Regions from separate parts of the Brevibacillus sp. genome, predicted to be linked through region 3. Evidence: riboswitches for the same ligand, from Rfam matches in the RefSeq annotation. Region 3 holds a riboswitch; each other region holds the start of a gene.
The links. Region 3 has a riboswitch for lysine ahead of DEP07_RS18890 (aspartate kinase). Riboswitches for the same ligand answer to the same signal wherever they lie in the genome.
Positions count from the first base shown of each region.

Region 1: it holds a riboswitch for lysine, as region 3 does, so the genes downstream of both, dapD (2,3,4,5-tetrahydropyridine-2,6-dicarboxylate N-acetyltransferase) here and DEP07_RS18890 (aspartate kinase) in region 3, are expected to answer to the same signal.
Region 2: it holds a riboswitch for lysine, as region 3 does, so the genes downstream of both, DEP07_RS07895 (amino acid permease) here and DEP07_RS18890 (aspartate kinase) in region 3, are expected to answer to the same signal.

Region 1 is NZ_DOTK01000005.1:29,132-32,408, forward strand. Features, by position in the region: gene DEP07_RS00835 (aspartate aminotransferase family protein) at 1-1,112, opposite strand, end outside; gene dapD (2,3,4,5-tetrahydropyridine-2,6-dicarboxylate N-acetyltransferase) at 1,127-1,837, opposite strand; lysine riboswitch at 1,941-2,130, opposite strand; gene DEP07_RS00845 (flavodoxin) at 2,286-2,729, shown strand; gene DEP07_RS00850 (GNAT family N-acetyltransferase) at 2,822-3,277, shown strand, end outside.
Region 2 is NZ_DOTK01000033.1:5,823-9,099, reverse strand. Features, by position in the region: gene DEP07_RS07900 (TolC family protein) at 1-425, opposite strand, end outside; gene DEP07_RS07895 (amino acid permease) at 623-2,065, opposite strand; lysine riboswitch at 2,178-2,364, opposite strand; gene DEP07_RS07890 (DinB family protein) at 2,482-2,976, opposite strand; gene DEP07_RS07885 (CGNR zinc finger domain-containing protein) at 3,134-3,277, shown strand, end outside.
Region 3 is NZ_DOTK01000062.1:27,039-30,315, reverse strand. Features, by position in the region: gene DEP07_RS18895 (DUF2507 domain-containing protein) at 1-165, shown strand, start outside; gene DEP07_RS18890 (aspartate kinase) at 270-1,511, opposite strand; lysine riboswitch at 1,743-1,929, opposite strand; gene uvrC (excinuclease ABC subunit UvrC) at 2,016-3,277, opposite strand, start outside.

The DNA.
Region 1 (3,277 bases), on a different contig from region 3:
CGAACAATCGTTTTTTGCGTCACATCCACGAGAACTCCCCGATCCAGCATGGCTTGCTGCAAGCGGCTGACCTCTTCGGGAGCAGCACTGAGCGGGATTCCCACCATCATGCCTTTGCCGCGCAGCGCCTGAAGCTGTTCCGGGAGGCGCTCACGCAGTGCTTCCAGTCCAGCCCACAGGTAGGCAATCACTTCGTCTACGCTCGCTGCAAATGCGGGATCGAGCAGTTCGTCCAGCACGACATTGCCCAAAGCAGCCGAAAGCGGAGACGGCGCAAAAGTCGTGCCGTGATCTCCCGGCTTGAACTGGTTCATCAGCTTCGTCCCGGCAATGACGCCACCGAGCGGAAGTCCGCCGCCTACTCCTTTGGCAAACAGGATCAAATCTGGCGTCACGCCTGCGTGCTCGTAGGCAAACAGTTTTCCCGTCCGTCCCATGCCTGTCTGGATTTCATCCATGGCAAACAGCATGCCTTCCTCTTGGCAAATGGTCGCCACCTCGCGCAAAAAGTCTACAGACAAAGGCACGACACCCCCGGAGCCAAGAACAGGCTCCATCAGGACGGCTGCTGGCTTTGCCTCGCGACAGATGGCGCGCAATCCGGCTGTGTCCTCCGGATCAAGCTCGTACACGGGAAAATCCGGCTGCGGAAAATCTTGATAGACGTGCGCTTGCCTGGTCAGCCGAACGGCGCCCAGCGTCCTGCCGTGAAAACTGTTGCGCAAGACGACGATCCCTTCGCGTCCCGCTCCGTCGGTCTTCGTCCATTTGTGAATCATTTTGATCGCGGACTCGGTCGCCTCTGCGCCGGAATTGGTGAAGAACACTTTTCCCGGGATCGTCTGCTCGACCAGCCGCTTGGCCAACAGGATCGCCGGCTGGTTCAAAAATACGTTGGAAATGTGCAGGAAACGTTCTCCCTGATCGCGCAGCGCCTGAACAATCCGCGGGTGGGAGTGGCCCAGCACATTGACTGCCAGGCCCGTAAACAGGTCCAAATACTTGTTGCCCGCTGTATCGTACAGGTAGTTTCCTTCCCCTTTGGCGATCGCGATAGGCAAACGTTTATAAGAAGAGACGATGTATTGTTCGTCGAGCGTACGCCAGTCCATGTGAGCTCTCTCCCCTACAGCTGACGTAGCTCCTGCTTGATCTCCGTCTTGGAGCGAGTTTTGTCGTCGATTTGTTTGATGACACGAGCAGGTGTGCCCGCAACAACCACGTATGGCGGCACATCCTCAATCACGACCGCGCCTGCTGCTACGACCGCGCCTTTTCCTACGCGAACGCCTTCGAGGATAACCGCATTGGCACCGATCACGACATCGTCTTCGACAACAACCGGCTGTGCGGAAGGCGGCTCAATAACGCCTGCAATGACAGAACCAGCGCCGATGTGGCAATTTTTCCCGATTGTACCGCGTCCACCTACAACCACGTTCATGTCGATCATCGTGCCTTCGCCAATTACCGCGCCAATATTGATCGAAGCTCCCATCATGATCACCGCGTTGTTTCCGATGGTAACCTGGTCACGGATGATCGCGCCCGGCTCGATGCGAGCCTGGATGCCTTTTGTATCGAGCAATGGAATCGCGGAATTGCGGCGGTCGCTTTCTACCACGTAGTCCTCGATTTTGTCGGCGTTTGCAGCCAAAACAGGCTCGATCTCTTTCCACTCGCCAAAGACGACGCCAGTAGAGCCAGTGATGAACGTTTTTGCGCTGGCACCGAAGTCAATGCCCTCCAGATTGCCTTTCACGTATACTTTCACAGGTGTTTTCTTTTCGCTTTTTTGAATAAACGCGATAATTTCATTTGCATCCATCATGTTCACAGGTAAATCCTCCTTTTTGATCAAAACCTTGCCTTGTTTAAATTGACTAAAAAAAGCAATGAGTGCATTCGCTATCTCATTGCTTTCCAAACTGCCCAAGCAAATCGTAAATAGCGCTCCACAAGAAGACAATCGTCTTTTGTGACAGGATGTTCATTGTTCATGAGCCACCCCAGCCGCTGCTGTTCGAGGGGAACAACAACCGCTTCGGCGCTTTAGCCTTTCCTCCTTTTCCCGCCCCCCGGCAGATGACGAAAAGATGTACTATTCTTCGGCGCACCTCTATTTAGACTTCCAATATTATAATTTCATTTAACTCTACCAAAATCATTCCCATGTGGCAACAGCTTTATAGAAAGAAAAAAAATCGTTGACAACGAGAATCATTTTCATTATCTTATTTTTGTGAGAATGATTTTCATTATCTTATTTGGAGGGTTTCAACCTTATGAGCCGCATTTTGATGGTTTACGCAAGCATGACTGGAAACACACAAGAGATTGCTGAAGCGATTGCTGAGGGTATTCGATCCACAGGAAAAGAGCTGGAGATAAAAGAAGTGATGGACGCAACAGCCAAGGAGCTTGAGGACTACGATGGCATCCTGCTCGGCGCTTACACTTGGGGCGACGGCGATCTTCCGGACGAGTGCCTGGACTTCTACGAAGAGATGGACGACATCGATCTGACTGGCAAAAAAGTAGTCGCATTCGGTTCCTGCGATTCCGCTTACGAGCACGTTGGCGCTGCCGTAGATACTCTCTTGAAAAAGGCGAGCGAGCGCGGTGCGGAAACACCACTTGAAGGCTTGAAAATCGAGCTGTCCCCTACAGCGAAAGAAGTGGAAACCTGCAAGGCGTTTGGCGTTTCTTTCTCCGAATTGCTGGGCTAAGACCAGAAGGCCGCTGAAAAGAAAAAGCCTTTCCACTTAAATCAAGTCATGGTACAATGTCGATCCGACTTTTTCCAGGGAGGATTGATATCATGACGCTACATACAGAAACGGTCTATCTGCGACCTCTGGGCATGGACGACGCAGCCGAGCTTCTTGAGCTTCGGCTGCGTAATCATGCTTTTTTGCAACCTTTTGAACCGATTCGGTCGTCTTCCTTTTTGACGCTCACGGGCCAACAGGAACAAATCGCCCAGGCGGAAAAAGACTTTGCCGCTGGCACAGGCTACGCTTTTGGCGTCTTTCTGCGCGAAACGGACGACATGATCGGCCGTGTTGCCCTGTCAAACGTCGTACGCGGCGCCTGGCAAAACGCGACCATCGGTTACTTCATGGATCAAAGCTGCAACCAAAAAGGCTACACGACAGCCGCCGTCAGGCTCGCTCTCGCTTTCGCCTTTCAAGAAGCCGGTTTGCACCGCGTGCAAGCCGCTGTCATGCCTCGCAATACGGCCTCTATTCGCGTTTTGGAGAAAAACGGTTTTCGC
Region 2 (3,277 bases), on a different contig from region 3:
TTGATCTTTTCTTCCAGAGAAGAGACTTCAAAATACGCTTTTTGCACTTGCAGCTGCAAATTGTTTTTTGAGGTTTTCAAAGTGACTTCGCTAAGCGCCAGGTCTTTTCTCGCTTTGGCAGCGTCTTCGTATTTTTTCTTGGCATCATCGAGCGTATTGACGTTTTCGAGCTGGATGGCCGCTTTTTCTCGCAGCGTATAGAGCGTTTCATATTCCGTAACATCGTAATCTATTTGCAGCAGCTCAAGATCGATGCTGGTTTTCAATGCCTGCTCGATCGCACCGTGGAGAGACAGAGGAGCGGTCTGGGGTTGTTCTGCGGCTGCAACAACTGCAGGAGCGGCCATAGCCAAATGAGTATTGCCTGCAAGAAGCGCGGCAACCAGTGTAGTGCTGTAGAGATGCTTCGATAACCTGGACTTCATTATGGGGCCTCCTTGGGAATAGGAAAAGAGTTTGTCGATAACGATTCTCATTATCAATTTTTCATGAACAGTATATATTTCCAGTCTACATTCGTCAATATGTAATCATAAGAAAGTTGATCGGAAAAATAAAATGAAACAAAGAAAAAGCTCCCTCGACGTGAGGGAGCCTGCAATGACTTGTTTGGCAAAGCTATTTATTTTTCGTCCATGCTGAAATCTACTTTATGGAGCGGAACAAGCTTGCTCTTTTTCGTATACTTGTAGACAAGCCAAACGATCAAAAACAGCGGCAAGCCAACATAGGAGACGAACACGCCGTTCCAGTCAATCTCGCCGCCGATAAACGCCGAGTAGTTTTGGCCGACAATGACGACGCAGCAAATGATAAAGGCGAAAATCGGGCCAAACGGGAACAGCTTCGCCCGGTATGGCAGCTCACGCAGGTCGCGGCCTTGGGCCAGGTACGCTTTGCGGAAGCGGTAATGGCTGATGGCAATGCCGAGCCAAGCGATAAACCCGGACATGCCGGATGCGTTCAGAAGCCATACGTACACCTCGCCATCTCCAAACAGGGAGGACAGAAACGCCAGCGCACCGATGGCAGCCGTCATGATCAAGGAATTGATCGGGACGCCGTTGCGAGTGACTTTGGCAAACCATTTTGGCGCTTTTCCTTCCTTCGCCAGCACCCACAGCATGCGGGTGGATGCGTACATGCCGGAGTTCCCGGCAGACAGCACGGAGGTGAGGATGACCGCATTCATCACAGAGGCGGCGAAGGCAAAGCCGGCTTTTTCAAAGACGATCGTGAACGGGCTGATGGCAATATCGGTAATATCACCGCTGATCAGATTCGGATTGTCGTAAGGAACGAGCAACCCGATAATCAGGATTGCGAAAATGTAGAAGAGCAAGATGCGCCAAAAAATCTGGCGGATCGCTTTCGGGATATTGCGCGCAGGGTCTTCGCTCTCACCAGCGGCCACCCCTACAAGCTCGGTTCCCTGGAACGAGAACCCGGCAATCATGAAGACGCCGAGAAGCGCCATGAAGCCGCCATTGAACGGTGCATCGCCTTTGGTGAAGTTTTGGAAGCCGACTGCTTCGCCACCCATAATGCCGAAGATCATCAAAATACCAATGATGATAAAGACGACGACGGTGACTACTTTAATCAAGGCAAACCAGTATTCAGATTCGCCGTAGCCTTTGACAGACAACAGATTAAGAGCAAACATAAGGACGAGGAACAAGGCACTCCACAAAATGGCGGGAGTATCCGGGAACCAGTATTTCATAATGAGAGCTGCGGCTGACAGTTCGACCGCAATCGTAATTGCCCAGTTGTACCAGTAATTCCAGCCAAGCGCGAAGCCGAGTGACGGGTCGACGAATCTGGTGGCGTAGGTGGAAAAGGAGCCGGATACAGGCATGAAGGCGGCCATTTCCCCAAGACTGGTCATCAAAAAGTAAACCATGATACTGATAGCGATGTAGGCGACCAAAGCGCCCCCTGGTCCGGCTTCGTGAATCGAGCCTCCACTCGCCAGGAACAAGCCCGTACCGATGGAGCCGCCGATGGCGATCATCGTCAGGTGGCGGGCTTTCAAACCACGTTGCAGTTGATTCTGTGACATAAGATGCTTGCACGACCTTTCGAAGATTTTGAGAAGGTCGGTCGGAAACGAAAAAACCGCCAATAGCCAAAAACGGCATAGGGCGGTATCATCCAATCCCCACCAAGCCTTCACTGAAGATAGCACACCACGTTTGCCCGGCAAGCAAACGTGACAGTTCTGTCCCTTTCGGGTACAGCCCCAGCCCACGCGCACAGAGATGCGATATGAGCTTCGGCGGCTTTTCCCTTTCCTGGAGTCATAGATTTCTTCTGAATCTCGTACAGGATGACATAAAAGCCGCGACCTCTACCCTCACCGTGAAAGATGAGGATAACATGTATGAAGTTGATTTATTTATCAACTATATAAGATTGATCGTTATTAATCAATGAAAAAAGTTGTGCTGCAAAATATTGCTAGAGTGGGAGCAAGGGCTACAAAAATGACCTGCGCGCAGGCCAAGAGCCTTGCAGCTTGCGGATTTGCACAATTTGTCCCGTATGAAAAGCGTCGTGCAAAATGATGCTCATCACGCTTTGCCCGATGGAGATGGTGGGCAGCGGCTGATCGAATGCATCGCCGGAAAGGGAGCGGAGCTTTTCATGAATGCCGCGATGTACTTCTTCCATGCGCTGCACCGCCGCTTGCCAAGCTGCTTCGTCGTCTGGCGCTCCGGATGGTTGGAAGGTGTCATCGTTCGTCTCAGCCGTACCAGGAAAATCCGTACCGGATAGACGGTGCAGCAAACGCTCTTTGAAATAGAGCAGATGACTGAGATTTTCCCAGATCGTGTTCGCTGCCTCTCCTTCGGGACGCCAGCTGGCTTGGGCCACGGTCACGCCATCCAGGGCGTGCTTGAGCGGCGGATACCAATCTTCTTTGTCATACGTGCACTCCCATTCATGAACAAGCAATTCCATCCGATTCATGTGTTTCCTCCTCGTCTGTCAAACAGATTGGTGAAGCGCTATAATGGCAATAAGAAGAAGTTTGTAACGCTCAAAATGAATTTTGGTGGTTACAAGATGATCTTACCATATGTTGGTGTTACCTACAAGAAGCGAAAATAGATGGGGGAAGAGAAGTGTGCAATGGCTATGCATCGATTTTTTAAACAGCGATTGGCGTGACTGGCGCGGGACAGGCCGCAAGGAAAATCGCCTGGCAAAGCGGGAATGGCAGGAATGGTTTTTGCAAGAGCACCAATTGCAGGCACCGCTGCCGCTTGAC
Region 3 (3,277 bases):
ACGATCCACAACTACCAAACACCGGAACGCCTCAGCCGCTCCCTGTCGCTCGAAGCAGGCATCATTGCTGGCAGCATTGAGCAATGGAAAGGAAAAGACACCTTTGCCCGGCTGGAGGTCGAGAGTAGTTCTACGATCATGATACGCGCCCATACTCCAAAGTGATCCTTCATGCCAACCATTGGCAGCGCAATAATTGTCAGGACTGGCGTGTCTTGTCAGGTCAAAAAGATGCCCCCTCTGCCTACAGGCGAGGGAGCATTCGCTGCCTAGATTCCGTGCACCACTGCTGTCTCTTCCACATCGAGCCCGTATGCCGAGTGCAGGCTGCGGACAGCAAGCTCAGTCTGCCCGGCAGGAATGACGCAAGAAACTTTGATGTCTGAAGTTGAAACCATTTTAATAGAAATTTCTTTTTCTGCCAAAACGCGGAACATCTCGGCAGCCACTCCCGGATTGTTGACCATGCCGGAGCCTACGATGGACACTTTGGTCAGGTTTTGCTCGTAATCGACTTTTTCGAAGCCAAGCTCTGCTTTGTGGTTTTCCAACGTGTCCAATGCCTTTTTCAAGTCATCCGCAGCAACCGTGAAGGAAATATTCGTCACTGCTGCGTCATAGGAGCTTTGAATAATGATGTCGACGTTCACCTGATTGTCCGCCAGCGTATTGAACAGGCGGGAAAGAGTCCCAACCTTCGCAGGCATACCGACAACCGTGACTTTTGCTACATCCTCGTCATGCGCGACTCCACTTACTACTCTTCCTGTTTCCATGTTGGCAACCTCCTCAACGTACGTACCTTCTTCGGCAGTAAAGCTGGAGCGGACGACCAGCCGTACTTTGTATTTCTTCGCGGCCTCCACCGAGCGCGGGTGAAGAACTCCCGCTCCGAGATTCGCGAGTTCAAGCATCTCGTCGTACGAGATCGTGTCCAGCTTGCTTGCCGCTGGCACCATCCGCGGATCGGCTGTGTACACACCGGACACATCCGTGAAAATCTCGCATTTGTCTGCATTCAAGCTGGCGGCCAGCGTAACTGCCGATGTATCCGAACCACCCCGGCCGAGCGTCGTAATTTCTCCTTCGTCGCTGAGACCTTGAAAACCTGCTACGATCACAACACGTCCGCGGCTTATTTCTGCCTGGATGCGCTCAGAATCAATTTGTTTGATTCGCGCCCGGCCATGAATCGCTTCCGTCGTGATTCCAGCCTGCCAGCCTGTCAAAGAAATCGCATCGTAGCCTTTCGTGTGCAAGGCCATTGCAAGCAAGGCGATAGATACTTGCTCCCCCGTGGTCAGCAACATATCCAGCTCTCGCTCGGACGGGTAGGCGCTGATCTGTTTGGCCATATCTACCAATACGTCTGTAGATTTGCCCATCGCAGATACGACGACCACCACATCGTGCCCTTCTTCTTTGTAACTGGCAATTCGATCTGCAACTCGTAAAATTCGCTCAATGGTCCCTACAGAGGTGCCTCCGTATTTCTGCACGATCAACCCCATGCGGCTTCTCTCCCTTTTCTCATATCCAATGATTGTAGAATGTATCTTTTGCTGCCGTTTTATGAATCTCTCTATTTTTACTGGAAAAAGTCTGTATAAAAAAGGCACCGACAAGGAATAAGTACCTGCCGCTGCCTACTGTTTCGACATACCGGTTCCTCCCTCCCAATTACACGCGGTCCATGGCAGCACATGACAAGGCAAATCCCTGTCACCGCTCACATCGACACACCGTGAGATAGCTCTCCATCTGGCGCCGGTCAAGAGCCAGATGACAGTCCTGCACTTGTTCAATGCAGACCCAGCATGGAGACAAACGGGTTTTTCTCCACACTTCGGCGAATCCCCCTTTCCCGTTCCCTTCACAGATACCCGATCTCAGGGTGGTACTCATGGTTTTCGCGCCTCTACCTCACTCCATAAATGGAAGTGAGGCTAACTATTCTGTTTGAAACGCATTATATCATGGGAATCCGAGCGGTTCAATCGCTTTTTGCAAAACCGTTACGATTCCAGCTTGCGCAAATGAGTGATGATCTCTCGGGCCAGCTTGTCGCCGATCCCCAGTTCCCGGAAATCCTCCACAGTCGCTTCGCGCATTTTTTTCAGCGAGCCAAAATGGGTAAACAACAGCTTGCGCCGCTTCTCGCCGATGCCCGGAATTTCATCCAGTTGGGAGGAGAGCATCGTTTTCGTCCGTGACTGTCTGTGGAACGTGATCGCAAAACGGTGAACCTCGTCCTGAATGCGTTGCAGCAAATAAAACTCATAGCTGTCCCGCTTCAGATTCACGGGTTCTGGCGGATCGCCGTACATCAACTGCGCCGTTTTGTGCTTTTCATCCTTCGCCAAGCCGCAAACCGGAATGTACAGCCCCAATTCGTTCTCCAGGACGTCCATGGCAGCGCTGATTTGGCCTTTGCCTCCGTCGATGACGATCAAGTCCGGCAATGGCTGGTTTTCCTTCAGCAACCGCGAATAGCGTCTGCGGACAACTTCGCGCATGGACCCGTAATCGTCGGGGCCTTCGACCGTCTTGATCTTGAACTTGCGGTACTCCTTTTTGTCCGGACGACCGTCTGTAAACACGATCATCGCAGACACCGGCTCTGTTCCTTGAATGTTGGAGTTGTCGAACGCCTCGATCCGGTGGGGAACGCCAATCCCCAGCACGTGCCCCAAATTGTGCACAGCCTGAATCGTCCTCGCATCATCTTTGGACATCAGCGCGAACTTCTCCTGGAGGGCAATGCGCGCGTTTTCACAGGCCATCTCGACCAGCTCGCGCTTTTTGCTCCGCTTCGGTGTCAATACTTTGACCCCGAGCCATTCGCTAAGCAGCTCCGGCTCGCTTTCCTCCGGCAGCAAAATTTCTTTTGGCAGCGCGTTTTGCTTGTCGTAGTAAAACTGGGTGACGTACGACATGAAGTCTTCGCTTTCGCCGCCATAGTATGGAAAAGAGGTCGTCTGCCGCTCGATCATTTTGCCCTGGCGCATGTAAAAAATTTGAATGCACATCCAGCCCTTTTCTACCGCAAAGCCGATAATGTCGCGGTCTACCGTGTCGGTAAACGTGATCTTCTGCTTTTCCATCACCGCTTCAATGCTCTTGATCTGATCCCGCAGTTCCTTGGCCCGCTCGAACTCCATCGCTTCTGCCGCCTGTAGCATTTTCTCGGTCAGGCTCTGCTTCATCTGATCATGACCGCCGTCGAGGAATCGGCTAATCTCGTCAACCAGTCGCTGGTTTTCCTCTGCCGAAACCT